DNA from 4 places in the Pseudomonas sp. AC112 genome. Region 2 is predicted to be linked to each of the others. Evidence: predicted binding sites of a transcription regulator. Region 2 holds the regulator's gene; each other region holds the start of a gene.
What was found. Region 2 encodes sigma-54, which starts transcription at its own class of promoters, with help from an activator protein. Its sites were predicted from a motif close to ANTGGCATNNANNTTGCTNT; they were not measured.

Region 1 (7,506 bases), 2.9 Mb from region 2:
GTACTGCACGCGCATCGCCGAATATTTCCGCGACAAAGGCAAGAACGTGCTGTTGCTGATGGACTCGCTCACGCGTTTCGCCCAGGCCCAGCGGGAAATCGCCCTGGCCATCGGTGAACCGCCGGCCACCAAGGGGTATCCGCCGTCGGTGTTCGCCAAGCTGCCCAAACTGGTGGAGCGCGCCGGTAACGCCGAAGCCGGTGGTGGCTCGATTACCGCGTTCTACACCGTATTGTCCGAAGGCGATGACCAGCAGGACCCGATTGCCGACTCGGCGCGGGGCGTGCTCGACGGCCACATCGTACTGTCGCGGCGCCTGGCTGAAGAAGGGCACTACCCGGCCATCGACATCGAAGCGTCCATCAGCCGGGTGATGCCGGCGGTGGTTACGCCGGAACACATGGCCCGCGCCCAGCATTTCAAACAACTGTGGTCACGCTACCAACAGAGCCGCGACTTGATCAGCGTTGGCGCCTACGTGGCCGGCGGTGATCGCGACACCGACCTGGCCATCGCCCTGCAACCGCAGTTGGTGACCTACCTGCGCCAGGGCCTCAACGACAAGATCAGCATGGGCGAGAGCGAAGCGCACCTGCAGACGATCTTCGCCCCCGCGCCGGGCGGCTAAGCCATGGCCAACAGCCGCGCCGCACGCCTGGCTCCGGTGGTGGACATGGCCGAAAAGGCCGAGAAAACCGCCGTGCAGCGCCTGGGTTATTTCCAGGGGCAGGTGCGCTTGGCCGAAAGCAAACTGGGCGACCTGGAGCGTTTCCGGGGCGAGTACCAGCAGCAGTGGATCGAGCGCGGCAGCAAAGGCGTATCGGGCCAGTGGCTGATGGGCTACCAGGGCTTTCTCAATCAGTTGGAAACCGCCGTCGGCCAGCAGCGCCAGAGCCTGGCGTGGCACCAGAACAACCTCGATAAAGCCCGCGAGAGCTGGCAAGCGGCGTTTGCCCGGGTCGAAGGTTTGCGCAAATTGGTGCAGCGTTATATCGACGAAGCACGCGCGCTTGAAGACAAGCGCGAGCAAAAGCTGCTCGACGAACTGTCCCAGCGCCTCCCACGCCAGTCCCAGTTCTAACCACCACCGCCGTGTATTGTAGGAGCCGGCTTGCCGGCGATAGCGGCCTATCAATGGGCTCAATTGTGCCTGATACACCGCCATCGCCGGCAAGCCGGCTCCTACAGTTGATGTGTGGTGTTGCTCAGATCGGGTTCGCCTGCTAAACCTTGTGTCATTGCCAATGACAAGGAAGCAGTCGCATGTCAGTCGAGTCAGAAGTATCCCTGGATGGGAAGAAGTTGATGATCGCGGTCAAGGGCCGGTTTGATTTCGGCAGCCATCAAGCGTTTCGTGATGCTTACGAGCGTTTCTATAAAGTGCCTGAGTTGTACGTCGTCGACTTGAAGGAAGCCACCTACATGGACAGCTCCGCCCTGGGTATGCTCCTGCTGTTGCGTGACCATGCCGGTGGCGATAATGCCGAAGTGCAGGTGATCAACAGCAACTCCGATGTGCGCAAGATCCTCGCCATCTCCAACTTCGACAAACTGTTCGACATCAGTTGAGCGCCCTGGCCCCGGTCCTTGAGCCGCTGACGATCCTGATCGCCGAAGACAGCGCCGCCGACCTGCTGTTGCTGTCGACCATCGTACGGCGCCAAGGGCACCAAGTGCTCACGGCCACCAATGGTGCCGAAGCGGTCGAGGTGTTTACCCGCGAGCGCCCGCAACTGGTGTTGATGGACGCACTGATGCCGGTGATGGACGGCTTCGAGGCGGCGCGCCGGATCAAGCAACTGGCAGGTGAAGAGCTGGTGCCGCTGATCTTCCTCACCTCCCTGCGCGAGAGCGAAGCGCTGGCGCGGTGCCTGGATGCTGGCGGCGATGACTTTTTACCCAAGCCCTACAACCAGCTTATTCTCGCCGCTAAGATCAACGCCATGGACCGCCTGCGGCGGTTGCAGGCTACGGTCTTGCAGCAGCGCGACCTGATCGCCAAGCATCATGACTACCTTCTGCATGAACAGCGGGTGGCCAAGGCGGTATTCGATAAGGTCGCGCATTCCGGTTGCATCAATGCCGCACCGAACATTCGTTACCTGCAATCGCCCTATGCGTTGTTCAACGGCGACCTGCTGCTGGCCGCCTACACGCCGTCCGGCGATATGCACGTGCTGCTCGGTGACTTCACCGGCCATGGCTTGCCGGCGGCGGTGGGCGCCATGCCCCTGGCGGAAGTGTTCTACGGCATGACCGCCAAGGGCTACGGACTGGCACAAACCCTGCGCGAGATGAACGCCAAGCTCAAGCGCATCCTGCCGGTGGACATGTTCTGCTGCGCCACCCTGTTGTGCCTGAGCACGCAGCGGCGCGTGGTGGAAGTGTGGAACGGCGGCATGCCCGAAGGCTATGTGCATGAAGTCGCCAGCGGCAAGCGTACACCGCTGGCGTCGCGGCATTTGCCGTTGGGGGTGTTGTCGGCCGAAGCATTTGATGATCGCACCGAAGTCTGGCCGATGGCGTTGGGTGACCGGGTGTTCCTGCTGTCCGATGGTGTGTTGGATACCGCCGATGCCAATGATCAGCTGTTCGGCGCCGAACGCTTGCAGCAGGTATTCGCTGCCAACCGTGAGCCTGATCGTCTGTTTGAAGACATTGAACAGGCCTTGGCGGCGTTTCGGGGTGAGGCGCGAGATGACGTGAGCATGGTGGAGATCACCCTGCAAGCCGGCCAGCAACTGCGTGCCAGCGGGCCGTTGTATGCTGACAGCGGCCAGTCGTGCCCGCTGGACTGGTCGGTGAGTTTCGAGTTCCGCGCAGAGACCTTGAAGCGTTACAACCCATTGCCGTACCTGCTGCAATTGTTGCTGGAGATCCATGGCCTGCGGGAGCAAAGCGGGGCGCTCTACAGCGTGATGGCCGAGTTGTATTCCAATGCCCTGGAGCACGGGGTGTTGGGCCTGGATTCGCGGCTCAAGCGCGATGCCCAGGGGTTTGCCGAGTATTACCGCCAGCGCAATGACCGCCTGGCGCAGCTCAACAGCGGCTATATACGCGTGCATGTGCAAGTGGTGCCGACCGCGGCGGGCGGCCGCATGACCCTGCGCGTCGAGGACAGCGGGCCTGGTTTTGACGTGGAACAGGTGCTGGCGCGGCCGCTGGACATTGACCGTCTGTCTGGCCGGGGTTTGAGCCTGGTGCGTCAGTTGAGCAGCGATGTAGGCTGGTCGGATGGCGGGCGTAGTGTCTGCGTGGAGTTTTGCTGGGAGGCTCTGGCATAATCCGCCGATTCTTGATCAAGGAGCGAGCAAGTGGTTGATCTACATCTGGACCCGGAGGTGCTGTCGGGTCTGCAGGAAGTCATGGAAGGCGAGTATCCCAAGTTGCTTGATACCTTTCTCGATGATTCCCAGAAGCGCGTCGAAGCGTTGCGCAAGGCCAGGGATGATGCGAAGGCGTTGGGGCGCATTGCGCATAGCTTCAAGGGGAGCAGTGGGAACCTCGGGGCGGTACGGTTGGCGCAGTTGTGTCAGCGGCTGGAGGTTGAGTCCGTTGGGCCTGTGGTTGGGGATCTGGGGGAGTTGGTGGATCAGATTGATCGGGAGTTTGCGTTGGTGAAGCCGTTGTATGAGACGGAGCGGCAGCGGTTTCAGATTTGACTGAGTACATATCCGTTATTTAGGTAACGGCGGCTTATGGTTCCGCTCTTACAGCGGGTCACTTTTGGAAGGACCCAAAAGTAACCAAAAGGTCCTCGCCCCAACACTCGGTGCCTCGCCTAGGCTCGGCATGCCCTCACTCCGGTTTGAATCCGTGGGCCGCCGCGATGGGCCATCCTTGGCCCAGCGCGGCTAACCCGGCGTCCTGCCGGGTTACCCACGGATTCAAGCCTGCGTTCGGCCAGCGTGTTTGACGGGGCGCCTGAGATCAAGATCAAGATCAAGAGCGACTCGCTCCGCATCGTGGATACGCGGTCCCTGTAGGAGCCGGCTTGCCGGCGAAAAACGTGAGATCGCCGCGTTTATCCAGATGTCCCCCATGATCGTTAAAGACTATCGCCGGCAAGCCGGCTCCTACACGACCGCGTTTGCTTCTGCCTTTGCTCTACACCACTCAAGCCGGCTGTCAGGCCGCTGTGCTTTTGCTTTTGATTTTGATCTTAGGCGCCCCGTTAAACACGCTGGCCGGAATTCGACAGGGATTTGGGGGGTAAACCGGCAGGGATGCCGGTTTAGCCGCCCCGCGCCATGGATGGCGCGTGGCGGCGGCCCCCCAAATACCTGGCGGATTACGGGCACACCGAGCCTAGGCGAGGTGCCGAGTGTTGGGGCAAGAGCCCTTTGGTTACTTTGGGGCTCTTTTCCAAAGTGACCCGCCGTAAGGGCGGAACCAATACCCGCCGTTACCCAAATAACGGATATACACACCACAACCCGAAACCTGGCCCGACTCTTGCTCTACCTCCCTGTACTGCATCCCCGATCCCCATGCAGTGGAGACCTTTACCTATGCCAGTCGCCCCTAATTCGCTCCTTCAGGCTGCCCCCGCGGCCAAGCCTCAAGCGCCCGCCGCCAACCCACCGGCAGTGGCTGCGGACCCACGGGACAAGGGCCCTGGCTTCGCTCAAGTGTTCGCCAACCAGGCTTCCAAACCCACGGCCAAGGCCGACGACAATTCGCCCAAGCCCACCGCCGGCAAGTCTTCCGACGCCAGTGCCAAGCCAGCGGCAAGCAGCGACAAACCTGCCGCCAGCACGCCAGCCGTTGCCGATAGCGGCAAACCCTTGCCTGCCACCCCACCGGACAAGACCGACGACAGCGCCAGCAAGGATGACGAAGCGTCAACCGACCCGACCTTGGTACAGCAGCCTCCAGCTGACCCGGTGGTCGATCCGGCCCTGATTGCCACCGTTACTCCAGTCGCCGTGCCAGTACCGGTGGAAACCCCGGCGCCTGTCACCACAGCCAAGGATGACAAGACCCAGCCGGTAGTCGCGGCACCCGTCGCGGCCACCGAGGAAGCCAAGCCTGTCTTTGATCCGGAAGCCGACCCGTTGGACGCCATGCCAGCCGTGCGCCTGGCGATGGAGCAGGGCGGTCACGTCTCGGCCAGTAGTCAGGCCCAGGCCAAAACCGCCCCGGCGCCAACTCAGGATCAACCCACCGCCGCACAGAACTTTACCGCCGGCCTGGCCAATATGGTCGACCAGCAAGCCACCAAGGACAGCACCGACACGGGCGGTGACAAGGCCTTCGGCGGGTTGATCGAGGACGGCCTCAAGGACCTGAAGAACGCCAGCAGCGACACCCGTGTCGACGACTTCGCCAACCGCCTGGCTGCATTGACCCAGGCCGCCACGCCGAAAACCGCCAACGCCTTGCCGCCGGTAACCAATGCGCCGTTGGCCATGCACCAGAGCGGCTGGACCGACGAAATCGTCAACCGTGTGATGTACCTGTCCAGCGCCAACCTCAAGTCGGCGGAGATCCAGTTGCAGCCGGCTGAACTCGGTCGCCTGGATATCAAGGTCAACATGACCGCCGACCAGCAGGCCCAGGTCAATTTCATGAGCGCCCACCCGGTGGTGCGTGAAGCGTTGGAAAGTCAGTCCGGCCGCCTGCGGGAGATGTTCGCCCAGCAAGGCATGGGCCAGGTGGACGTCAACGTCTCTGACCAGTCCCGTGGCCAGGAACAGCAGCAACAACAGGCCCAGACCCGTGGCGTGAGCGGCAGCGGCGGGCGCGGCGGTGATAACGGCGACAGTGGCAATCATATTGATGTGGCTGAAGCCGTGGCGCCCGTAACCTCAACCGTGATCGGCTCCAGCGCCGTCGACTACTACGCCTGATTCAAGCCTTGCACAGGCCCGGATGTGGGAGGGGGCTTGCTCGCGAATGCGGTGGATCAGTCAGCACTTCTATCGCTGACCTAGCGCTTTCGCGAGCAAGCCCGCTCCCACAGGGATCAGTTGCAAGGCAGATTACAGGGTGTTCTTCCCAATCTGCCAGACAACTCTGGCATAACACTTGCTCTTGCCTTTCCGTAGATCTATGAATCCCCGAATAGTGACGGATTATTGGCATGGCGAAGAGCGACGACGCAGCAAAAGCACCCGCAGGCAAAGGTAAGCTCAAGCTTATCCTGCTGATAGTCCTGGGCCTGCTCCTGGCCATTGGCGCTTCGGTGGGTGGCACCTGGTACATCATGCACAGCAGTGCAAGCAAACCAGCACCCGCCGCCGAAACCGCCACTAACGTCAAGCAACCGGCAATCTTCGAGCCGATGCTCCCGGCCTTTGTCGCCAACTTCAATCAGAACGGTCGTCAGCGCTACCTGCAAGTGAGCATCACCTTGCTGGCCCGCAACGCGTCGGACCTGGACGCCCTCAAGGTGCATATGCCAGTGATCCGCAACAACCTGGTGATGCTGTTCTCCAGCCAGAGCTTCGACACACTCGCCACCCCGGTGGGCCAGGAAATGCTGCGCCAGAAGGTCACGGCCAGCGTGCAGGAAGTGGCCCAGAAGGAACTCGGCAAAGTCGTGGTCGAGCAGGCGCTCTTCACTAACTTCGTATTGCAGTAGGATCACGACATGGCCGTGCAAGACCTGCTGTCCCAGGATGAAATCGACGCGCTGCTGCATGGCGTCGACGATGGTCTGGTACAGACCGAAATGGCTGCCGAGCCCGGCAGCGTCAAAAGTTATGACCTCACCAGCCAGGATCGTATCGTCCGTGGACGCATGCCGACCCTGGAGATGATCAATGAGCGTTTTGCCCGCTACACCCGGATCAGCATGTTCAACATGCTGCGCCGCTCGGCGGACGTGGCGGTAGGCGGCGTGCAGGTGATGAAGTTCGGCGAGTACGTGCACTCGCTGTACGTGCCCACCAGCCTCAACCTGGTCAAGATCAAGCCGCTGCGCGGCACCGCGCTGTTCATCCTCGACGCCAAGCTGGTGTTCAAGTTGGTGGACAACTTCTTTGGTGGCGACGGCCGCCACGCCAAGATCGAAGGGCGTGAATTCACCCCTACCGAATTGCGGGTAGTGCGCATGGTGCTGGAGCAGGCCTTCATCGACTTGAAGGAAGCCTGGCAGGCGATCATGGAAGTCAATTTCGAGTACATCAACTCGGAAGTGAACCCGGCCATGGCCAACATCGTCGGCCCCAGCGAAGCCATTGTGGTGTCGACCTTCCACATCGAACTCGATGGCGGTGGCGGCGACCTGCACGTGACCATGCCGTACTCGATGATCGAACCGGTGCGCGAAATGCTCGACGCCGGCTTCCAGTCCGACCTGGACGACCAGGACGAACGCTGGGTCAAGGCCCTGCGCGAAGACCTGCTGGACGTCGACGTGCCCCTGAGCGCCACGGTGGCCCGTCGCCAGTTGCGTTTGCGCGATATTTTGCACATGCAGCCAGGGGATGTGATTCCCGTCGAACTGCCGGAAGAAATGATCATGCGCGCCAACGGCGTGCCGTCGTTCAAGGTCAAGCT
Region 2 (7,506 bases):
GGCAGCAGGCCGGCGGGCAGGTTGTCGATGCAATAGAAACCGCTGTCCTCAAGAACATTGAGGGCGGTACTTTTACCCGAGCCGGAACGGCCGCTGACGATGATCAAGCGCATGGTTACTGCCCGTTCTGTTCATCCAGGACAACCTGGTACAGCGCCTCGTTGCTGCTGGCACTGCGCAGTTTGTCGCGTACTTCCTTGCGGTCGAGCATGCTGGCGATCTGCCGGAGCAGTTCCAGGTGCGCATCGGTGGCGGCTTCCGGGACCAGCAGCACAAACAGCAGGTCGACCGGAGCACCATCGATAGCATCGAAATCAATGGGTTTTTCCAGGTGCAGCAAGGCGCTGACGGGTGTCTCGCAGCCTTTGAGGCGGCAGTGGGGGATGGCGATGCCGTTGCCAAAACCGGTCGAACCGAGTTTTTCACGGGCAATCAGAGCCTCGAAGACATCCTGCATCTCCAGATCAGGCACTTGGCTGCTGATCAGGTTGGCAATTTGTTCAAGGGCTTTCTTTTTACTGCCGCCCGGCGCGTTCACAAGGGAACGGCCGGGGGTCAGGATGGTTTCAAGTCGGATCATGGGGGGAGAGTTAACGACCTGTACCTTGCATCAGGTGCAGATTCTTTTCCTTATGCTTTATGAGTTGGCGGTCCAGCTTGTCGTAGAGCGAGTCGATCGCCGCGTACATGTCTTCATGCTCCGCATTGGCGACGAGCTTTGCATTCGGTACGTGCAGGGTGGCCTCGATTTTCTGCTTGAGCTTATCGACCTCCATGATGACCTGCACGTTGGTGATCTTGTCAAAATGCCCTGCCAGCTTGTTCAGCTTGCTTTCGGTGTATTCACGCAGGGGTTTGGTGACTTCCAGCTGGTGTCCACTGATGTTGACTTGCATACAGCTTCTCCTTCGTTGCCAGTGCATAAAGCGGCAGGCAGAAGCGCCTGCCACTGGAACGCTGTGGCCCGCCCGTCACATCAAACGCTTACGCTCGCTGGAAGGCGCGATCCCGAGGGACTCGCGGTACTTGGCGACGGTTCGACGGGCGACCTGAATGCCTTGTGCCTCCAGTAAACCAGCGATCTTACTGTCACTCAATGGCTTTTTCTGATTTTCCGCGGCAACCAGTTTTTTGATGATCGCGCGGATCGCCGTGGACGAGCATTCACCGCCTTCGGAGGTGCTGACGTGGCTGGAGAAAAAGTATTTCAGTTCATAAATACCCCGTGGGGTATGCATGAATTTCTGCGTGGTCACCCGTGAAATCGTCGATTCATGCATGCCAACCGCTTCGGCGATGTCATGCAGTACCAGCGGTTTCATCGCTTCGTCGCCGTATTCCAGGAAGCCGCGCTGGTGCTCGACGATTTGGGTGGCGACTTTCATGAGGGTTTCGTTGCGGCTTTGCAGGCTCTTGATGAACCAGCGGGCCTCCTGCAACTGGTTGCGCATGAAAGTGTTGTCGGCACTGGTGTCGGCGCGCCGTACGAAGCCTGCGTATTGAGGGTTGACCCGCAGGCGCGGCACCGATTCCTGGTTCAGTTCGACCAGCCAGCGCTCGTTGTCCTTGCGCACGATGACATCGGGCACCACGTATTCGGCTTCGCTGGATTCGATTTGCGAGCCGGGACGCGGGTTGAGGCTCTGTACCAGCTCGATGATCTGGCGCAGGTCGTCTTCCTTGAGCTTCATGCGACGCATCAATTGGCTGTAGTCGCGGCTGCCCAGCAGGTCGATGTAATCGGTAACTAGGCGCTGGGCTTCGGCGAGCCATGGGGTCTTGGCCGGTAGCTGGCGCAATTGCAGCAACAGGCATTCGCTGAGCGTGCGCGCGCCGATACCGGCAGGCTCGAACTGCTGGATACGGTGTAGGACGGCTTCGATCTCGTCCAGCTCGATATCCAGTTCAGGGTCGAAGGCTTCGAGAATTTCTTCGAGCGTCTCGTCTAGATAACCCTGGTTGTTGATGCAGTCGATCAGGGTCACCGCGATCAGGCGATCGGTGTCCGACATCGGCGCAAGGTTCAGTTGCCACAGCAGGTGGCTCTGCAGGCTCTCGCCGGCGGAGGTGCGGGTGGTGAAGTCCCACTCGTCGTCATCGTTGCTGGGCAGGCTGCTGGCGCTGGTCTGGTAGACGTCTTCCCAGGCGGTATCGACCGGGAGCTCGTTGGGAATGCGTTCGTTCCATTCGCCTTCCTCAAGGTTATCCACCGTAGGGGCGGTTTCCTGATAGGAGGGTTCCTGCACGTCGGAATTGGGTTTTTGCTCGATGTTATCGGCCAGTGGGTCTGCGTTATCGAAGTCGTCGCCTTCTTCCTGGCGTTCGAGCATCGGATTGGACTCCAGGGCCTCCTGGATTTCCTGTTGCAGGTCCAGTGTCGACAATTGGAGCAGGCGGATGGCCTGTTGCAGCTGCGGTGTCATCGTCAGCTGCTGGCCCATTCTCAGGACTAGCGATGGTTTCATGGCAGGGGCTTAACACCTTATTCGCCGGCGCAATGCGCCATCCACGACAGGGCGCGTGAGCGCCAAACATAAGCAAATTATATGCCTGATGTCGGGGGCTTTGCCTAGAGCGCGGTAACAATAAAAATCCGGAGGTTTTCATTGACTCCCGCGCACCTTGACAAACGGCCGTGACACCACGGTGTTTACAGGCGGAACTCGTGACCCAGGTACACTTCCTTGACCAATTCGTTGGCCAGGATAGTGGCGGAATCGCCTTCGGCAATCAGCTGGCCATCGTTGACGATATACGCGGTTTCGCAGATATCGAGGGTCTCACGGACGTTGTGGTCAGTGATCAGCACGCCAATGCCCTTGGCCTTGAGGTGATGGATGATCTGCTTGATGTCGCCCACCGAGATCGGGTCGACGCCGGCAAACGGTTCGTCCAGCAGGATGAACTTGGGCGCGGTGGCCAGGGCGCGGGCGATTTCCACGCGGCGACGCTCACCACCGGACAGGCTCATGCCGAGGTTGTCGCGGATATGGTTGATGTGGAATTCCTGTAGCAGGCTTTCCAGCTCCTTGCGACGGCCGTCACGGTCGAGTTCCTTGCGGGTCTCGAGGATGGCCATGATGTTATCGGCGACCGACAGTTTGCGGAAGATCGATGCTTCCTGAGGGAGATAGCCGATACCGGCGCGGGCGCGGCCGTGCATCGGCTGGTGGCTCACGTCCAGGTCGTCGATCAGGACGCGGCCCTGATCCGCCTGGACCAGGCCGACGATCATGTAGAAGCAGGTGGTCTTGCCGGCGCCGTTGGGGCCGAGCAAGCCGACGATCTGGCCGCTGTCGATCGACAGGCTGACGTCGCGCACGACCTGACGGCTTTTATAGGCCTTGGCCAGATGCTGGGCTTTCAGGGTTGCCATTACTCGGCCTTCTTCTTCGGCTGGATAACCATGTCGATGCGTGGACGAGGCGCGGTGACCTTGTTGCCATTGGCACGACCGGCGTTAGCGATCTGTTTCACGGTGTCATAGGTGATCTTCTCACCTTCCGTCGAGTTGCCATCGGGGCTGAGCACCTTGGCCTGGTCGATCAGGACGATGCGGTTCTGCTGGGCATGGTACTGGATAGTCTTGCCGTAGCCTTTCATCGGGCCGGTATCGGTCGCGGACTGCTTCTGTTCGAAGTAAGCCAGGTTGCCCACCGACGTTACCACGTCGATATCGCCCGATTGGGTGCGCGTCAGTGTCACCGTATTGCCGGTGATCTTCATCGAGCCCTGGGTGATGATCACACCGCCGGTATAGGTGGCGACGCCTTGCTTGTCATCGAGCTGTGCATCGTCAGCCGAGATGTGGATCGGTTGCTGGCTATCGTTCGGCAGAGCCCAGGCGCTCACGCTTCCCAGTGCTGCGCCCAGACCGAGCAAAATAGGGAGAGTTTTAACGAGCCTCATACTGTCCTCTTACGTTCGATAGCAGGTGTATCCTGCTTTCTTTCAAATACGCTTTCATTCCCTTGCCAGTCGATACACCGCCAGCGCCGTCGATTCTAACGTCTTGCTCGGTCTGCGCATATTGCTTCTGCGGGAATACGGTCATGCGACTGCTGGTAATCACGGTCTCACGTTTTTTATCGTCCGTGCGCGCAACGCGCACCGAGTCGATCAGTTCCACCTCGGTACCGTCCGGGTTGACCTCACCACGTTTGCTGGTGACGTGCCATGGGAACTCGGTACCGCGGTAAATGTTCATGTCCGGATTGGTCAGCAGCGTGACTTCGCTGGCCTTTACATGCTCGACCTTGTCCGACGTCATCTCGTACTGAACCTTGCCGTCTGGCAGGAATTGCACGCTCTTGGCATTGATGGCGTAGTAGTCGATAGCGCCCTCGTCAACCTGCGCAGCAGGCTGGTCGAGAAAGCGCTCCGGGCTGATATTCCAGTAGCCCACCGCCAGGAACAGCGCGGCGATGACCCCGAATAGCAGGAAGTTGCGAATCTTTTTGCTCAGCATAAAACGCTCTATAAGTAGGCGGCGTGGGCCGCTTCAAGGCTACCCTGGGCACGCAGGATCAGCTCGCAGAACTCGCGGGCGGCACCTTCACCGCCACGGGCGGTAGTGATGCCATGGGCGTGCTCGCGAACAAATGCCGCCGCATTGGCGACAGCCATGCCCAAGCCCACCCGACGAATCACCGGCAGGTCTGGCAGGTCATCGCCCAAGTAGGCGACCTGCTCATAGCTTAGGTTGAGTTGGCCAAGAAGCTCGTCCAGAACCACCAGTTTATCCTCGCGGCCCTGATACAGGTGAGGAATCCCCAGGTTTTGTGCACGGCGTTCCACAACGGGGGTTTTTCGGCCGCTGATAATCGCCGTTTGCACGCCCGCCGCCATCAGCATCTTGATGCCCTGGCCATCGAGGGTGTTGAACGTCTTGAATTCGCTGCCGTCTTCGAGGAAGTACAGGCGGCCATCGGTCAGCACGCCGTCGACGTCGAAAATCGCCAGCTTGATGTTTTTGCCGCGTTGCAACAGGTCGCTGGTCATTTACATCACTCCCGCACGCAACAAATCGTGCATGTTCAGGGCGCCAATCGGATGGTCATTGCCATCGACCACCACCAGTGCGCCTATCTTGTGGTCTTCCATGATCTTCAAGGCTTCGGCTGCCAGCATTTCAGGGCGTGCGGTCTTGCCATGGGGGGTCATCACCGCATCGATGGTGGCGGTGTGGATATCAATGGTGCGGTCCAGGGTGCGGCGCAGGTCGCCGTCGGTGAAGACCCCGGCCAGGCGGCCGTCGGCTTCCAGGATCACGGTCATGCCCAGGCCCTTGCGGGTCATTTCCATCAGCGCGTCCTTCAGCAAGGTGCCGCGCTGGACGTGGGGCAATTCATCGCCCGAGTGCATGACGTTTTCCACTTTCAGCAGCAAGCGGCGGCCCAGGGCGCCACCCGGGTGAGAAAATGCGAAGTCCTCGGCGGTAAAGCCACGGGCTTCCAGCAGCGCCACGGCCAGGGCATCGCCCATGACCAGTGCGGCGGTGGTGGAGGAGGTCGGTGCCAGGTTCAACGGGCACGCCTCGTGGGCCACATGAACATTCAGGTTTACTTCGGCAGCCTTGGCCAGCGTCGACTCCGGGTTGCCGGTGATGCTGATCATCTGGATGCCCAGGCGCTTGATCAGCGGCAGGAGGGTCACGATTTCGTTGGTGCTGCCGGAGTTGGACAGTGCCAGGATGATGTCATCCTTGGTGATCATGCCCATGTCGCCGTGGCTGGCTTCGGCGGGGTGCACGAAAAATGCAGTGGTCCCGGTGCTGGCCAGGGTGGCGGCGATCTTGTTGCCGACGTGGCCCGACTTGCCCATGCCGACCACGACAACGCGGCCCTTGCTGGCCAGAATCATCTCGCACGCGCGTACGAAATCTGCGTCGATATGCGCCAGCAAGCCTTCTACGGCTTCAAGCTCGAGGCGGATGGTGCGTTGTGCAGATTGAATAAGGTCGCTGGATTGGCTCATGTCTGAAATCGTATAGCCTGACGAAAAGTCGGCGATTATAACGGTAATGATCAATTCCCTCACGCAAGTTCGTCAGGGTTTGTTTGCGATGCGCTTGAGATTCCATCCTTGGCAACATAGCCGGCAACGTTTTTTCCCTGTCCTCAATCTGAACAAGCACCGTTCCGGCCTTGGGCGCCCTGTACCAGCAGTGATATAGTTCGCCGCCAGTTCGGTCCGCTCGGCCCATGTGGCCAAGTATTGCGCGAATGATGCAAACGTTTGTCGCAAGCGTGGTGTCTGAGTGAGAGGCTGCATCCCAAGGAGTTTAGATGAGTGCCGATAACGCCTACGCGGTCGAGCTGAAGGGACTGACCTTCAAGCGCGGGACGCGCAGCATCTTCAATAACGTCGACATCCGCATTCCGCGCGGCAAGGTCACGGGCATCATGGGGCCTTCCGGTTGCGGCAAGACCACCCTGTTGCGCCTGATGGGCATGCAATTGCGGCCCAGCGCCGGCGAAGTGTGGGTCAATGGCCAGAATCTGCCGACGCTGTCGCGCAGCGATCTGTTCGACGCGCGCAAGCACATGGGTGTGCTGTTCCAGAGCGGTGCACTGTTCACCGACCTCGATGTATTCGAGAACGTCGCCTTTCCGCTGCGGGTGCATACCCAGCTGTCTGACGAAATGATTCGTGACATTGTCTTGCTGAAACTGCAGGCCGTAGGCCTTCGCGGTGCCATCGACCTGATGCCCGATGAACTGTCCGGTGGCATGAAGCGCCGTGTGGCCCTGGCGCGTGCCATCGCCCTCGACCCGCAAATCCTCATGTATGACGAGCCTTTTGTCGGCCAGGACCCCATTGCCATGGGGGTGTTAGTACGTCTTATCCGCTTGCTCAACGATGCTTTGGGCATTACCAGCATCGTGGTCTCCCATGATCTTGCAGAAACCGCGAGCATTGCCGATTACCTTTATGTAGTCGGCGATGGCCAGGTGCTGGGGCAGGGCACACCGCAAGAGCTGATGAACGCCGATAACCCGCGCATTCGCCAGTTCATGACCGGCGATCCCGATGGCCCGGTGCCTTTTCACTTTCCGGCAGCGGACTACCGCTCAGATCTTCTGGGGAAGCGCTGATGCGCAAGACATCTCTCATCGAGAAGGTTCGCCTTTTCGGTCGCTCGGGCATCGACATTGTCGAGGTTCTGGGCCGTTCGACGATTTTCCTGTTCCACGCCCTGCTCGGTCGCGGCGGCATTGGCGGCGGCTTTGGCCTGCTGGTCAAGCAGCTGCATTCGGTAGGTGTCATGTCCCTGGTGATCATCGTGGTCTCCGGCGTGTTCATTGGCATGGTGCTGGCATTGCAGGGCTTCAATATCCTCTCCAGCTACGGTTCGGAGCAGGCGGTCGGGCAGATGGTCGCCCTGACGCTGTTGCGTGAACTGGGGCCGGTGGTCACCGCTTTGCTGTTCGCCGGGCGCGCGGGTTCCGCGTTGACTGCCGAAATCGGCAACATGAAATCCACCGAGCAGCTGTCCAGCCTGGA
Region 3 (7,506 bases), 650 kb from region 2:
AAGGCCTCCGGTGGGCAACTCAAGGTCAATGAAAAAGACGTGAACTGGCGCGTGCGCAAGACCGATGGCGGCCTGCTGCTGAACCTGGTGGCGGCTCGGCCGTTGCGTGGGGAGTGGAAGGGCGAGAAGGCCGATGGCCGCTGGCGGTTGGAGATCCATCTCCACGAGGAATAAAAGAGGGAATCCCCGGCCTGCCTGTACCAAGGTCCCCAAAACGGGCTGGGGCTATGGGCGCTGTGCCACATAAGCCCCGGGTGTAAAGAAGGGAGTTCCCGGCCTGCCTGTACCAGGGCTCCCAAAACGGGGTGAAGCCGTGAAGGCTTCGGTGTTAAAGAGGGAATCCCCGGCCTGCCTGTACCGAGGTTCCCCAAAGCGGTCTGGAGCGCGACGCGGTTCGCATCAAGCACCCCGGGTGTAAAGAGGGGATTCTCGGCCTGCCTGTACCAAGGTCCCCGAAACTGGGTAGTACGAGGGTTATTGCAGGGCGCGTGCCAGAGTCGCCATTTTTTTCCAAAAAATTTCTTCAGAAAGCGCAAAGCCCCGGAATACGGGGCTTTGGTGTTTTCGGCTTTCAGATTTGGTTGAGCAGGGCGGCTAATTTTGAGATCGGATCCATGCCCGATGCCGGTTCATGGTGCATTGAAGCGGTGCACGGCGATGGGGCTCTGCGTCGATCACAAACTGTAGGAGCCGGCTTGCCGGCGAAGGCGTCCTTAACATCGCCATCGCTGGCAAGCCAGCTCCTACAGGGGGCAATTAGGCTTCATCACCTTCGTCATCATCCCCGCCGTCGACCTTCATCCCCAGCTCCTTGATCTTGCGCGTCAAGGTGTTGCGGCCCCAACCCAGCAACACGGCGGCATCGCGGCGGCGGCCAGCGGTGTGCTTCAAGGCGGTCTCGATCATGATTCGCTCGAACGCCGGCACGGCGCTGTCCAAGAGGCTCGACTGGCCGCGTGCCAGGGCCTGGTCGGCCCACTGGCGCAGCGCCTGCTCCCAGTTGGTCACGGGGGCCGAGTCCTGCGGCAGGCTTAACAGCTCCGGCGGCAGGTCGCTGATATGCACTTCGCGCCCAGACGCCATCACCGTGATCCAGCGGCAGGTGTTCTCCAGCTGGCGCACGTTGCCCGGCCACGGCAGGTTCTTCAGGTATTCCTCGGTCTCGCTTTTCAGCAACTTCGGCTCGACAGCCAGCTCTTGGGCGGCGCGGCTGAGGAAGTGGCGGGCGAGAGTGGGAATGTCTTCGCGACGATCCGACATGCGCGGAATGTGGATGCGGATCACGTTGAGGCGGTGGAACAAGTCCTCACGGAATTTGCCCGCATGCACCAGGGTTTCGAGGTTCTGGTGGGTCGCCGCAATGATGCGCACGTCGACCTTGACCGGCGTGTGCCCGCCAACGCGATAGAACTCACCGTCCGCCAGCACCCGCAGCAGCCGGGTCTGGGTATCGGCGGGCATGTCGCCGATTTCATCAAGGAACAACGTACCGCCGTCAGCCTGTTCAAAGCGGCCACGACGCAGGTTGGCAGCGCCGGTAAACGCGCCTTTTTCATGGCCGAACAGCTCGGATTCCATCAAATCCTTGGGGATCGCCGCCATGTTCAAGGCGATGAACGGCGAGGCTGCCCGTGGGCTGTGACGGTGCAGCGCGTGGGCCACCAGCTCTTTACCGGTACCGGATTCGCCGTTGATCAGCACGGTGATGTTGGAGTGGCTCAAGCGCCCGATGGCGCGAAACACTTCCTGCATCGCCGGCGCTTCGCCGATGATTTCCGGGGTGCGGGTGAGGGCCGGTGGGGCTTCCTGGTTCTGTTGTTCCTGGGCGTGCTGGTTGGCGCGCTTGACCAATGCCACCGCCTCGTCCACATCGAATGGCTTGGGCAGGTATTCAAAGGCGCCGCCCTGATAGGAGGCGACAGCGCTGTCCAGGTCCGAGTGCGCGGTCATTATGATCACCGGCAGGCGCGGGTGCTGCTCGCGAATCCGCGCCAGCAGGTCCAGGCCACTGGCGCCGGGCATGCGGATGTCGGAGATGATCACGTCGGGCTGCTGGCGCGCCAGGCGGCTCATCACCCCGTCGGCGCTGTCGAAGCTCTGGGTGGTCATGCCTTCCTGTTGCAAGGCTTTCTCGAGGACCCAGCGGATAGAACGGTCGTCATCGACGATCCAGACAGTTTCACTACGGCTCATGTCGATGGGGCTCCTTGTTCCAGTGGCAGAAAGATCGAGAAGGTGGTGTGGCCAGGATGGCTCTCACACTCGATCAGACCCTGGTGCTGGCTGATGATGTTCTGGGTAATGGCCAGGCCCAGCCCGGTACCGTCCGGGCGGCCGCTGACCATTGGAAAGAAGATGGTTTCCTGGAGTTCCGCAGGAATGCCGGGGCCGTTGTCGATGATCTCGACCTTGGTCACCAGGCGATGGCGCACATGGCCGATGGTGAACTGACGCAGGGCGCGGGTGCGCAGGCTGATGCGGCCCAGGCGCAGTTCGTTCTGGCTGCTGATGGCCTGCATCGCGTTTCGCACAATATTGAGCACCGCCTGGATCATCTGTTCGCGGTCGATCAGTACATCGGGAATGCTCGGGTCGTAGTCGCGCACCAAGGTGATGCAGCCCTGGCTTTCGGCCTCTACCAACTGGCAGACGCGCTCCAGCACCTCATGCACGTTGGTCATTGCCAGGGACGGCAGCTTGTTGGAGCCGAGCATGCGGTCCACCAGATTCCGCAGGCGGTCGGCTTCCTCGATGATGACGTTGGTGTAGTCCTTGAGGTGTTCCTCTGGCAGCTCGCGGGCCAGCAGCTGCGCCGCGCCGCGAATACCGCCCAGCGGGTTCTTGATCTCATGGGCCAGGCCACGCACCAGCATCTTGCTGGTTTCCTGCTTGGACAGCTGCGCTTCCTCCTTGGTGATGCGCAGCAGGCGGTCACGGGGGTGCACTTCCAGCAGCAGCAAGGTGGCGCCGTTGCTGAGGATCGGGGTTACGGCATAGTCGACGGTCAGGGTCTGGCCGGTGAGGGCCGTGAGCATCGCCTCGCGTTTGGTGAACGGGTGTGCCTGCTCCACGGCCTGGCGCAACGAGCTCAACGCCTCGGCCGACTCAGTGAACAATTCGCTGATGAACTGCCCATGGCTGCGCTGGCCGCTGATAGCCAGGAGCATCTCCGCCGCCGGGTTCATGTACTCAAGACGCAAGTCGTCATTGAGCAGGATGGTCGCGGTGGTCAGGTTGTCGAGTAGCAAACGGTGCAGTGCATCGCTGATGGTCATCAGGACCTCTTTTGGAGCAAGGCGCGGGCTTGAGGCACACGCTGATACAAGGAAAATGCAAAAACCAAACCAAGGCTCCGAAAAGAAGCGTGCAAGCCCTGAAATGGGGGTTTTAGGCGCGAAACTGTGGCGTTCTGCCAGCTTGCTCGGGAAGTTTCGAACCAAAATGGGCTGGGCAGGTGGGAAGGGTGCAACCTATCGCACCAATATAGTGCGGTTTTGTGAAGGTTGTTCAGGAAGTGAGATGAGTCATTGAGCGGAATGCGCGAGGTGTAGGCGCTGGCTTGCCGGCGATAGCGGTTTTGAATGTGCTGCCGCTATCGCCGGCAAGCCGGCTCCTACAGGATGCACAGCTCGGCGGTGGCGCGGATCATTGCCAGTTGGCGCAGCGGATCATTCAGTGGCTCATGCACGGCGGTGGCGAGCCATTTGGGGCACTGTGGGTCGGTGCGCTGCGGGGTAAAGTCAGCCAGTTGCTGCAGCAGGCGTTTTTGCAGTTCATCCAGCTGCGGGCGAATCTGCTTGACCAAATCCGGGCGGGGGGCGTCAGGCGCCTGGCCCTGGAACTGCCAGTCGGAAAGGTGGGTGTACTGCACCAGTTTGTTGGCCTCGATCTGCGCCGAAAAAAACTGCTCGGCGGCGGCTGGGTCCAGCTTGTAGGCCGGCGCCTGGGCGCTGACGCTGGCGATCACCTCTTGTTCACGCTTTTTATCTTCTACCGGCTTTTTGCTGTCCCATTTGCTCAGGGCAACCTGGTCGGCAATTTCCAGGCGTTCGGCGATGCTGTTGAGCAGCGGCTCAAGCGTGGGCGGCGCAGCACTCGCGGTGGCACTGACGAACAGCAGAGCGAACACAAGTCGATGTTTCAAGGATGATCTCCTGTGGGGGTGGGGCTTGCCCGCGATGGCGGCGTATCAGTCAATACAATAGGTGCCTGGCGCGGCGCAATCGCGGGCCAAAAAAAAGACCTCCCGAAGGAGGTCTTTTTCGTCACGCCGCTCTAAGAAGCGGCGCTACTGGATCAGCAGCTGTAGTACAGCTCGTATTCCAGTGGGTGTACGAAGGTACGAACCTTGATTTCTTCTTCGCTTTTCAGGCCGATGTAAGCGTCGATGAAGTCGTCGCTGAACACGCCGCCTTTGGTCAGGAACGCACGGCCCTTGTCCAGCTCTTCCAGGGCTTCTTTCAGGCTGCCGCACACTTGTGGGATCTCTTTGGCCTCTTCAGGCGGCAGGTCGTACAAGTTTTTGTCGGCGGCGTCGCCAGGGTGGATCTTGTTCTGGATACCGTCCAGGCCGGCCATTACCAGGGCAGCGAAGGCCAGGTACGGGTTGGCTGCTGGATCCGGGAAGCGAGCTTCGATACGGCGAGCACGCGGGCTCGACACGTAAGGAATACGGATCGAAGCGGAACGGTTGCGCGCCGAGTAGGCCAGCATGACCGGTGCTTCGAAACCTGGAACCAGACGTTTGTAGGAGTTGGTCGACGGGTTGGTGAAGCCGTTCAGGGCCTTACCGTGCTTGATGATACCGCCGATGAAGTACAGGGCAGTGTCGGACAGGCCGGCATAACCTTCGCCAGCGAAGGTGTTCTTGCCATCTTTGGCGATGGACAGGTGAACGTGCATGCCCGAACCGTTATCGCCGTACAGTGGCTTCGGCATGAAGGTAGCGGTACGGCCGTAAGCGACTGCAGTGTTGTGTACGCAGTACTTCAGGGTCTGTACTTCGTCAGCCTTGGCAACCAGGGTGTTGAACTTCACACCGATTTCGTTCTGACCGGCAGTGGCCACTTCGTGGTGGTGCACTTCGATGACCAGGCCCATGTCTTCCATGGCATTGCACATGGAGGTACGGATTTCGTGGTCGTGGTCGAACGGCGGAACTGGGAAGTAGCCACCTTTGATACCTGGACGGTGGCCATGGTTGCCGCCTTCCACGTCTTGGTCGGACATCCAGGAGCCTTGTTCGGAGTAGATCTTGAACATGGAGCCGGAGATGTCGGACTTGAACTTCACTTGGTCGAAGATGAAGAATTCTGGCTCCGGACCTACGAATACGGTGTCACCGATACCGGTAGACTTCAGGTATTCCTCGGCACGCTTGGCGATCGCACGTGGGTCGCGGTCGTAGCCTTGCATGGTCGAAGGCTCGATCACGTCGCAGACCAGGATCAGGGTCGGCTCTTCGGTGAACGGGTCGAGTACGGCAGTGCTGTCGTCCGGCATCAGGATCATGTCGGAGGCTTCGATGCCTTTCCAGCCAGCGATGGAGGAACCGTCGAACATTTTGCCTTCTTCGAAGAAAGCTTCATCCAGCGCATCGCGAGCCGGCATGGTCACGTGGTGCTGAGTGCCTTTGGTGTCCGTGAAGCGCAGATCAATCCATTTAACGTCATGATCTTTGATGAGTTGAACCGACTTCGACATAGTGTCCTCCGGGTGGCTTCGGGCTGGGGTAGTGGAGTTAGCCCTTAGAATGTGGGTGATGCCGGCGCGGATAGTCCGCCATGGCAACCTGCCTCACAAGAGAGCAAATTGCATGCCAGTGCGCCAACATGGGTTTTCTGCTCCAAAAACGCCCCTATAAAGGTGCATTGCGACAAAAGCCCAAAAATAGCGCACCGCAATGTAGCGCAAAGACGCATGAATGCACCCCTTTAGTGCGTTGCGCTTGCGATGCATATTAACTGGTTAAACCTTGAGCGATTTCCGCTATAATCCGCGCCCCCCTTTTTCAGCAGGCCCGGCGCGCGCTGTTTCCATGAAATTAATCGTTAAAGTCTTCCCCGAGATCACCATCAAGAGCCGACCGGTACGGACGCGTTTCATCCGTCAGTTGGCCAAGAACATCCGTGCCGTGCTCCGCGATCTGGACCCGGCTGTGGTGGTGAACGGCGTGTGGGACAACCTCGAGCTGGAAACCCGTGTCACCGAGCCCAAAGCCTTGAAGGACATGACCGAGCGCCTGAGCTGCATGCCGGGCATCGCGCATTTCCTGCAGGTGGATGAGTACCCGTTGGGCGACTTCGACGACATCACCGAGAAGTGCAAACAGCACTACGGCAGCGAACTCGAAGGCAAGATTTTTTCGGTGCGCTGCAAGCGTGCCGGCAAGCACACTTTCAGCTCCATGGATGTCGAGAAATACGTCGGCAGCAAGCTGCGTCGCGAGTGCGGCGCTGCCGGAATTTCCCTGAAAGCGCCGCAAATTGAAGTGCGCATGGAAATTCGCGACCAACGGTTGTTTGTGATCCACAGCCAGCACAACAGTATCGGCGGCTACCCGTTGGGCGCCCTGGAACAGACCCTGGTCTTGATGTCCGGCGGTTTCGATTCCACGGTTGCCGCTTACCAGATAATGCGCCGTGGCCTGATGAGCCACTTCTGCTTCTTTAACCTGGGCGGGCGTGCCCACGAATTGGGCGTGATGGAAGTTGCGCACTTTATCTGGAAGAAGTACGGCAGCTCCCAACGCGTGCTATTTGTGAGCGTACCGTTCGAAGAAGTGCTGGGCGAAATTCTCGGTAAAGTCGATAACGGTCATATGGGCGTGGTATTGAAGCGTATGATGTTGCGCGCCGCGTCGCAGATTGCCGACCGCTTGCAGATCGACGCGCTGGTGACCGGCGAGGCGATCTCCCAGGTGTCCAGCCAGACGCTGCCGAACCTGTCGATCATCGACTGCGTCACCGAGAAGCTGGTGTTGCGCCCACTGATCGCCAGCCACAAGCAGGACATCATCGACCTGGCAGAAGAAATCGGCACTGCCGACTTCGCCAAGCACATGCCTGAGTACTGCGGGGTCATCTCGGTGAACCCCAAGACCCACGCCAAGCGTCACCGCGTGGAGCATGAAGAGAAAGAATTCGACATGGCGATTCTGGAGCGTGCGCTCGAGAATGCCAAACTGGTCCCGATCGATCGCGTGATCGACGAACTGGGCCAGGATGTGAAGATCGAAGAAGTCAGCGAAGCCTTGGCCGGCCAGATCGTCGTCGACATCCGTCACCCGGATGCCGCTGAAGATGAGCCGCTGGAAATCGCTGGCATCGACGTACAAACGCTGCCGTTCTATGCATTGAACGCGCGTTTCAAGGAACTGGATAACAGCCGTCAGTACCTGCTGTATTGCGACAAAGGCGTGATGAGTCGCCTGCATGCCCACCATTTGCTCAGTGAGGGGCATGCCAATGTGCGCGTTTATCGACCGAGCTAAGAGCCCGGGGCTGT
Region 4 (7,506 bases), 2.7 Mb from region 2:
TCTATCAACCGGGCGAGCGCGTGCCTTCGGTGCGCAAGATGAGCTCGCAGTTGAACGTGAGCCACGCCACGGTGTTGCAGGCCTACGCCAACCTGGAAGACCAGGGGCTGATCCGGGCGCGGCCGCAGTCCGGCTATTACGTACACCAGACACCCGCGCTCACCGCGCCAACGCCGGACATCGCCCGGGTAGAGCGCCCGGGGTTGGTCACCCGCAGCAGTATCATCCAGCAAGTGTTGGGCGAGTCGCGCCGCGAAGGCGTATTCCCGTTGGGCGCCGCTGTGCCTAGCGTGGATTACTTGCCGGTGCGCGCGTTGCACCAGCAGTTGGCCAAGGTCACGCGCTTCCAGAGCCCACGGGCCTTCAGCTACATGTTCAGCCCCGGATTCGAACCGCTGCGCCGCCAGGTGGCGATCCGTATGCGCGATGCGGGCGTGGTGGTGGACCCTTCCGAAGTGGTCATCACCCACGGTTGCGTCGATGCCTTGCAGATGTCGCTGCGCGTGCTGACGCGGCCCGGCGACCTGATCGCTGCAGAGTCACCGACCTATTACGGTTTGCTGCAATTGGCAGATCTGCTCGGCCTCAAAGTCATCGAGATCCCTAGCGACCCCTCCACCGGCATGAGCCTGGAAGCCCTGCAACTGGCGGCCAACCAATGGTCGATCAAGGCGCTGGTACTGACCACGCGCCTGAGCAATCCCCTGGGCGGCACCATGCCCGAGGAACGGCAGAAACACTTGCTGCGCCTGGCCTCGGATTTCGATATCCAGATTGTCGAGGACGATATCTACGGCGAGCTGATGTTCGAACTGGGCCGCACCAAAGCCCTGAAAGCCTACGACCGCCTTGACCGAGTGATCTACTGCTCAAGCTTTTCCAAGACGCTGTCCCCGGGGGTGCGCATCGGCTGGATGATCGCCGGCAAGTACCAGCAGGAAATCCAGCGCCTGCAGATGTTCAGCACCCACTCCGCGTGCAGCGTCACACAGATGGGCGTCGCCGCGTACCTGGAAAATGGGGGCTACGATCGGCATTTGCGCTATATCCGCCAGGAGTACCGCAAGAACCTCAGCGCCTTTCAGCTGGCGGTGCAGCAGTATTTCCCGGAAGGCACGCAAATGACCCGCCCGACCGGCGGCTTTATCCTGTGGGTCAGTTTGCCGGGACGGGTCAATACCCAGGAACTGCACGTGCGTGCCCTGCAACAGGGCATCAGCATTGCGCCAGGGTTGATCTTCAGTAATACCGAGCAGTTCAACCACTGCATCCGCCTCAACTGCGGTACCCCGTGGAACCGCGAGGCAGAGCGGGCGCTGATGACCCTGGGGATGCTGGCCAGCCAGTTATGCCAGGAGACGGCGGCTGGACTCTGAGGCGCAAAAAAGGGACAACTCCGATAGCTGGCTAATCACCGCGCTTGTCATGCCGTGCACAACAAGCGAGCATATGGCCCTCTGCCGTTAACGCTGTAGGCAATATGACTCGGATTTTTCGCGCTGTTTTGGTGATTGGCCTGTTAGGCCTGTGCAACGTCGGCACGGCGCTGGCGGCGGCCCCTGTGAGCGAAACCAAGCCTGCTATTGACTCCGAACAGAAGACTCCCGCGAGAAAACCGGCACCCGTCAAAAAAGCGCCCGCGGTGAAGAAGCCAGCCGCCGCAGCCAAAAAACGTGCGGCCAGTAAGTCAAAATCGTCCCGAGAAGTGGCACAGACCCAACTGCCGCCGGCACAGTTGGACTTGTCACTGCCGTCGGACATGGTCAGGCACTTGCAGCCCATTGGCACTATGCCCAAGCCCAAGAGCGTGCCCCTGCTGCCGCCGATGTTCGGCGAGAAGCCCACCGATAACAGTGCTTTCCAGATCAACGGCCGCCTGCTCAGCAATGAGATGAGGCTGCAATTGCGCAACGAAGAGCGGCGCGATGTGGAAGGTGCAGCGCTGGATTTCGAATTCAAGCAGTAAACTTTTCCCACAAACGTGACGTGTCCCTTCGACCATCTGTCGCAGACTGGTCAGTCACTTTTGTTTTCTGCGAAAAACCCCTGTTAGACCATTTTAAAACGGCTGTTTTAGGGCGTACTCTAGCCCGGCCATCCACATTGAGTCGTCGAGGACCTGCTGGTCATGAATTGCCGTGAAGGCTGTGGCGCTTGCTGCATCGCCCCCTCCATCAGTTCGCCGTTACCGGGTATGCCACAAGGCAAACCTGCGGGCGAACGCTGCCTGCACCTGTCGGTCGAACAGCTATGCCTGCTGTTCGGGCAACCGGAACGACCGGCGGTGTGCAGTGACTTCAAGGCGGACATCGAGGTGTGCGGCTCCGACCAGGCCGATGCGATCCGTTTGATCGGCTGGTGGGAGCACATGACGGCGGCTTGATGGGCTTTACTATCGGAACTTCAACAATAAGGAATACAACAATGGGTTCGCTGAAACGAATGGCTGTGTTGTGCGGTTTTACGATGTTGTTTGCTGCCACTGCCCAGGCTGAGGATTGGCAAGTCGCCAAGGACGAAGACGGTATCAAGGTGTCCCTGAGCGAAATTGCCGGCTCCAAGTACAAGGCCTATCGCGGTGTGACCGTGATCAAGGCGCCTGTGGCCAAAATCGTCGCCCTGCAGGAAGACGTGGCCGGTGCCTGTGCCTGGATCCACGAGTGCAAGTCCCAGAAGCTGGTCGACAAGAAAGGTGACGAGAGCTGGACCTACACCCAATTCAAGGCCCCGTTCCCCGTGACGGACCGTGATTCCTACCTGCATATCACCACCACCAAGGCGGCCGACGGCACGCTGACCCGTAAGCTCGAAGGCGTCCCGACCTACAAGCCTGAAGAAAAAGGCTACGTACGGGTTGCCCAGGTGGATGGCTTCTGGAAACTCGTGCCAAAAGGCGACAACCAGACCGAAGTCACTTACCAGGTGCACACCGAGCCAGGTGGCAGCGTGCCTTCGTGGTTGGCCAACAAGTTTGTGGTGGACGCGCCGTTCAACACCTTGAAAGCCTTGAAAGAACACGCTGAAAAATAAGCGCAGTTGATCCGGTGCCTCCTGACTTGAGTGGAACGTTTGGCGAACCCTCAAGGTCCAGATAGTGGTAAGCCCACACACGGGTTTTATCGAGGAGGCACCGATGCAAAAGTGGCAGATTACCTTCGTTGATGATCACGGCGTTCAGACCGTAGAGCAGTTCACCTGCGATCAGAAGCCCAGCCTCGAAGATGCGGCACACATGATTCGCAACAAACTGGTGCCCATCGCCGCTGAACTGGACCTCAATGACCTGGAGGGCCGCAAGCCCGAGCCTACGGTCAAGATCCTCAAAGACCAGAACAGTATCCAGATCCTCGACATCTCTCCCGCCGCCTGAACATTCCCTGTACACACTTAAAGCGCCTCTGGTGGAGGTGATAGCTTCGCGCTACTCTGCAAGTGAGATCAGCGAATGAATCGCTAAGGTCTGGTCTTGTCAGCTACATGCTTGTTTTCCAGCGGTGATGTTGTTGCCGTAGCCCCCACGCCAGTACGGCGTGGGCTTCGGGAAGCACGGAAAGTCTATCCATCAATTCGAGGAGCACTTTTCATGAGCACAGCCTATCAAGAAGACATCAGCACCAACGTTCTGCGCCGCATGAAAGAGGGCGGCTTCGACTTCTCGCGTTTTCACCCCATCGAGTTCTACGCCATTTTCCCGGATGAGGAACGGGCGCGCAGGGCTGCGGGTGAGTTTCGTGGGGAATCCCTGAATGCCCAGGTCAGTGCGCGCGACGATGGCGCCTGGTACTTGGAGCTGAGCAAAATCATGTCTGCCACCTACGACGGCATAGGAGACTTCGAGCAGGACTTTGGGGCGGTGGTCGAGCCGCTGGGCGGGATCATCGAGGGATGGGGCGTCAAGCAGGAGGTGCGTGGGTTACCCATGTAGCGGCAATGTATGAGCAACACAGCGTATCGGCTGACCTTTTGGGTCGGCCGATTTTGTTTGTGCTGCACTGACAATTTCACCCACGCATTCAGCGCGCAAAAAAAAACCACCCAAGAGGGTGGCTTAAAGGGAAGAGCGGTTCGCTGAAACTGTAGGACGCATCCTGTTCAGCAGATGGGGCCGATTATCCGCAGACTTCGGCGGGCAGTGAAATCAACTCTGACTATGCTGTTGATAGGCAAAGCCCGCATTACGATGAAGCGTGCCGCCATGCACCGGGCATTCTGCGCACCAGGACGGTGCGAGAGGATTCTCGTTGTAATTCAACTCACTGATTTTTAAGTGTTTATGCCGCTGGCACGGGCCTTGCGATGGTTCTTGCGCCCGGGTGACAAGGAGTTCGGCATGATCCGCACTTATTACGATGAAATGTACGATGGGGCAGGGCAGGTCCGGCCTCATTACCGCGAGTTCGCCCGTTGGTTGGCCGAAACACCGCCTGAATTGCTGGCTCAACGCCGGCGCGAAGCCGATTTGCTGTTTCACCGCGCCGGGATCACGTTCACCCTGTACGGGGACGAGCAGGGCACCGAGCGCCTGATTCCCTTCGACACCATCCCCCGCAGCATTCCCGCCAGCGAATGGCGGATTGTCGAGCGCGGCTGTATCCAGCGGGTCAAGGCGCTGAATATGTTTCTCGCCGACCTGTATCACGAACAGCGCATCATCAAGGCCGGGATCATTCCCGCCGAACAGGTGCTGGCCAACGAGCAATACCAATTGGCGATGCAGGGCCTGGACCTGCACCGCGACCTGTATTCCCACATTTCTGGGATCGACCTCGTACGCGATGGCGACGGCACGTACTACGTGCTGGAAGACAACCTGCGTACCCCCAGCGGCGTGAGCTACATGCTTGAAGACCGCAAGATGATGATGCGCCTGTTCCCCGAGCTGTTCGCCGCCCAACGCATCGCGCCCATCGACCACTACCCCAATCTGTTGCTGGACACCCTGAAAAGCTCCAGCCCCCTGGACAACCCCAGTGTGGTGGTATTGACCCCGGGCCGCTTCAACAGCGCGTTCTTTGAGCACGCCTTTCTTGCCCGTGAAATGGGCGTGGAACTGGTGGAAGGCGCCGACCTGTTCGTGCGCGATGACCGCGTCTTCATGCGCACCACCGATGGCCCCAAGGCCGTGGACGTGATTTACCGTCGCCTGGATGACGCCTTCCTCGATCCCTTGGCCTTCAACCCGGATTCCATGCTTGGCGTGCCCGGCCTGCTCGCGGCCTATCGCTCCGGCAATGTGGTGCTGGCCAATGCCATCGGCACTGGGGTGGCGGATGACAAGTCGGTGTACCCCTTTGTCACCGAGATGATCCGTTTTTACCTGGACGAAGAACCCATCCTGAAGAACGTTCCTACATTCCAGTGCCGTAGGCCCGACGAACTGTCCCACGTATTGGCCAACTTGCCAGACCTGGTCGTCAAGGAAACCCAGGGCTCCGGCGGCTACGGCATGCTGGTCGGCCCCGCGTCCACAGCGGCGGAAATCGAAGCCTTCCGTGCGCGTATCAAGGCCAAGCCCCACGCCTATATTGCCCAGCCAACCCTGTGTTTATCCACCTGCCCGACCTTTGTCGAAAACGGCATTGCGCCACGTCATATCGACCTGCGCCCGTTCGTGTTGTCCGGCAAGGAAACCCGTGTGGTCCCCGGTGGCCTGACCCGCGTGGCATTGCGCGAAGGCTCGCTGGTGGTCAACTCGTCCCAGGGTGGCGGCACCAAAGACACCTGGGTGGTCGAGGACTGATGCCATGTTGAGTAGAACTGCCTCGGATTTGTACTGGATGTCGCGCTACCTGGAACGTGCGGAAAACCTCGCGCGCATGCTCGATGTCAGCTATTCGCTGTCGCTGATGCCCCAGGACGGGCGCGGTGATGGCCTGCATGAACTGGCCATGCCGCTGTTGATCACCGGCACCTTGGAGGATTACCACGAACGCCACGGCGAACTGCACGCCGAGCGCCTGTTGCACTTTTTTGCCCTGGATGCGGCCAACCCGGCCAGCATCTACAGCTGCCTCGGCGCGGCGCGGGCCAGCGCCCATGCGGTGCGTGGGCGGATTACCGCTGACATGTGGGAAAACATCAACGCGACCTGGCTGGATATCCGCGACATCGCCCAGCAAGGCCTGAGCCGCTATGGCATGAGCCGGTTCTGTGAGTGGGTCAAGGAGCGGTCCCATCTGTTCCGCGGTGCCACCTACGGCACCATCATGCGCAACGATGCCTTCCGCTTCATTCGCCTGGGCACCTTTATCGAACGTGCCGACAACACCCTGCGCCTGCTGGACGCCCGCTACGAAATGGCCGGTGACCGTGCCGAAGCAGTCACCGATGGCACGGCCCACGCCTACTATCAATGGAGCGCCTTGCTGCGTGCGTTGTCGTCGTTCGAGGCCTACACCGAGATTTATCGCGACGCCCCCGGCGCGCGGCAAGTCGCCGAGTTGTTGCTGCTGCGCGCCGATGTGCCGCGCTCACTGCGGGCCTGCAGTGAGGAGATCGACCAGATCCTCGCCAGCCTGCCTGGCATCAATGGCCGCCCAGCACAGCGCCTGGCGGCCGAGATGGATGCGCGCCTGCGCTTTACCGCCATCGATGAAATCCTTGAGGAAGGCCTGCACGCCTGGCTGACCGACTTTATTCCCTTGGTCCGCCAGTTGGGCGACGCCATCTACAGTTCCTACCTGGAGGCGGCATGAGACTCTCCATCAGCCACGAAACCACCTACCACTACGAAGACCAAGTGCGCGCCAGCATCCAATACCTGCGCCTCACGCCCCACGACAGCGAGCGCCAGCACGTACTGAGTTGGCAGCTTGACCTGCCGCGTCCGGTGCGCGCCCAAGTGGACCCGTTCGGCAACATCCTGCATGTGTTGACCCTGGATGAACCCCATGACGCCATAATCATCGGCGCCCGTGGCCAGGTGGACATCGACGAATTGCACGAGGCCGAGCATGAGAGCCAATCGGCGTTCCCATTCCTGCGCTGTACCCGCCTCACCGAGCCCGATGAAGCCCTGCGCGGGTTTGCCGACCAGCATTGCCATCAGCGTCGCGACCGTACGGCGCTGATCGACCTGATGCATGCGCTCAGCCAGACGATGGTCTACATGCCTGGCGCGACCGAGGTCGACACCTGCGCCGCGCAAGCCTTCGCTGGTCGTGCAGGCGTGTGCCAGGACCATACCCATGCGTTTCTGGCCTGCGCACGCAGCCTGGGGATTCCGGCGCGGTATGTGTCGGGGTATTTGTACTCGGAGGACAGCACGCACCTGGCCAGCCACGCCTGGGCCGAAGCCTGGCTGGATGACGCCTGGTACAGCTTTGACGTGACCAACCAACTGGCCCGCCCGGAGCGGCATTTGAAGCTGGCGGTGGGGCTGGATTACCTCGACGCCTGCCCGGTACGCGGCATGCGCCGTGGCGGCGGGCATGAGCAGATGCATGCCAAGGTGTTCGTGGCGCCGACGCCGGTGATTTCTGTCCAGCAGCAATAACCCAGAACACC

Region 1: the regulator sigma-54 is predicted to act here: its motif matches at 4,443-4,462, upstream of AC0IYN_RS19190 (flagellar hook-length control protein FliK).
Region 3: the regulator sigma-54 is predicted to act here: its motif matches at 5,804-5,823, upstream of glnA (type I glutamate--ammonia ligase).
Region 4: the regulator sigma-54 is predicted to act here: its motif matches at 4,279-4,298, upstream of AC0IYN_RS18075 (circularly permuted type 2 ATP-grasp protein).

The regions. Positions count from the first base shown of each region.
Region 1 is NZ_CEEDCM010000001.1:4,142,580-4,150,085, forward strand. It holds gene fliI (flagellar protein export ATPase FliI) at 1-628, shown strand, start outside; gene fliJ (flagellar export protein FliJ) at 632-1,081, shown strand; gene AC0IYN_RS19175 (STAS domain-containing protein) at 1,264-1,569, shown strand; gene AC0IYN_RS19180 (ATP-binding SpoIIE family protein phosphatase) at 1,566-3,284, shown strand; gene AC0IYN_RS19185 (Hpt domain-containing protein) at 3,315-3,662, shown strand; gene AC0IYN_RS19190 (flagellar hook-length control protein FliK) at 4,512-5,852, shown strand; gene fliL (flagellar basal body-associated protein FliL) at 6,086-6,586, shown strand; gene fliM (flagellar motor switch protein FliM) at 6,596-7,506, shown strand, end outside.
Region 2 is NZ_CEEDCM010000001.1:1,220,948-1,228,453, reverse strand. It holds gene rapZ (RNase adapter RapZ) at 1-113, opposite strand, end outside; gene ptsN (PTS IIA-like nitrogen regulatory protein PtsN) at 116-580, opposite strand; gene hpf (ribosome hibernation-promoting factor, HPF/YfiA family) at 591-896, opposite strand; gene AC0IYN_RS05820 (RNA polymerase factor sigma-54) at 972-2,465, opposite strand; gene lptB (LPS export ABC transporter ATP-binding protein) at 2,651-3,376, opposite strand; gene lptA (lipopolysaccharide transport periplasmic protein LptA) at 3,376-3,909, opposite strand; gene lptC (LPS export ABC transporter periplasmic protein LptC) at 3,896-4,468, opposite strand; gene AC0IYN_RS05800 (KdsC family phosphatase) at 4,477-5,001, opposite strand; gene AC0IYN_RS05795 (KpsF/GutQ family sugar-phosphate isomerase) at 5,002-5,976, opposite strand; gene AC0IYN_RS05790 (ATP-binding cassette domain-containing protein) at 6,288-7,097, shown strand; gene mlaE (lipid asymmetry maintenance ABC transporter permease subunit MlaE) at 7,097-7,506, shown strand, end outside.
Region 3 is NZ_CEEDCM010000001.1:1,869,326-1,876,831, reverse strand. It holds gene AC0IYN_RS08765 (hypothetical protein) at 1-174, shown strand, start outside; gene ntrC (nitrogen regulation protein NR(I)) at 757-2,193, opposite strand; gene glnL (nitrogen regulation protein NR(II)) at 2,190-3,275, opposite strand; gene AC0IYN_RS08750 (chorismate mutase) at 3,614-4,144, opposite strand; gene glnA (type I glutamate--ammonia ligase) at 4,297-5,703, opposite strand; gene thiI (tRNA uracil 4-sulfurtransferase ThiI) at 6,038-7,492, shown strand.
Region 4 is NZ_CEEDCM010000001.1:3,900,060-3,907,565, forward strand. It holds gene AC0IYN_RS18045 (aminotransferase-like domain-containing protein) at 1-1,376, shown strand, start outside; gene AC0IYN_RS18050 (translation initiation factor 2) at 1,481-1,966, shown strand; gene AC0IYN_RS18055 (YkgJ family cysteine cluster protein) at 2,129-2,383, shown strand; gene AC0IYN_RS18060 (START domain-containing protein) at 2,425-3,030, shown strand; gene AC0IYN_RS18065 (hypothetical protein) at 3,134-3,370, shown strand; gene AC0IYN_RS18070 (ribonuclease E inhibitor RraB) at 3,584-3,925, shown strand; gene AC0IYN_RS18075 (circularly permuted type 2 ATP-grasp protein) at 4,331-5,740, shown strand; gene AC0IYN_RS18080 (alpha-E domain-containing protein) at 5,745-6,695, shown strand; gene AC0IYN_RS18085 (transglutaminase family protein) at 6,692-7,495, shown strand.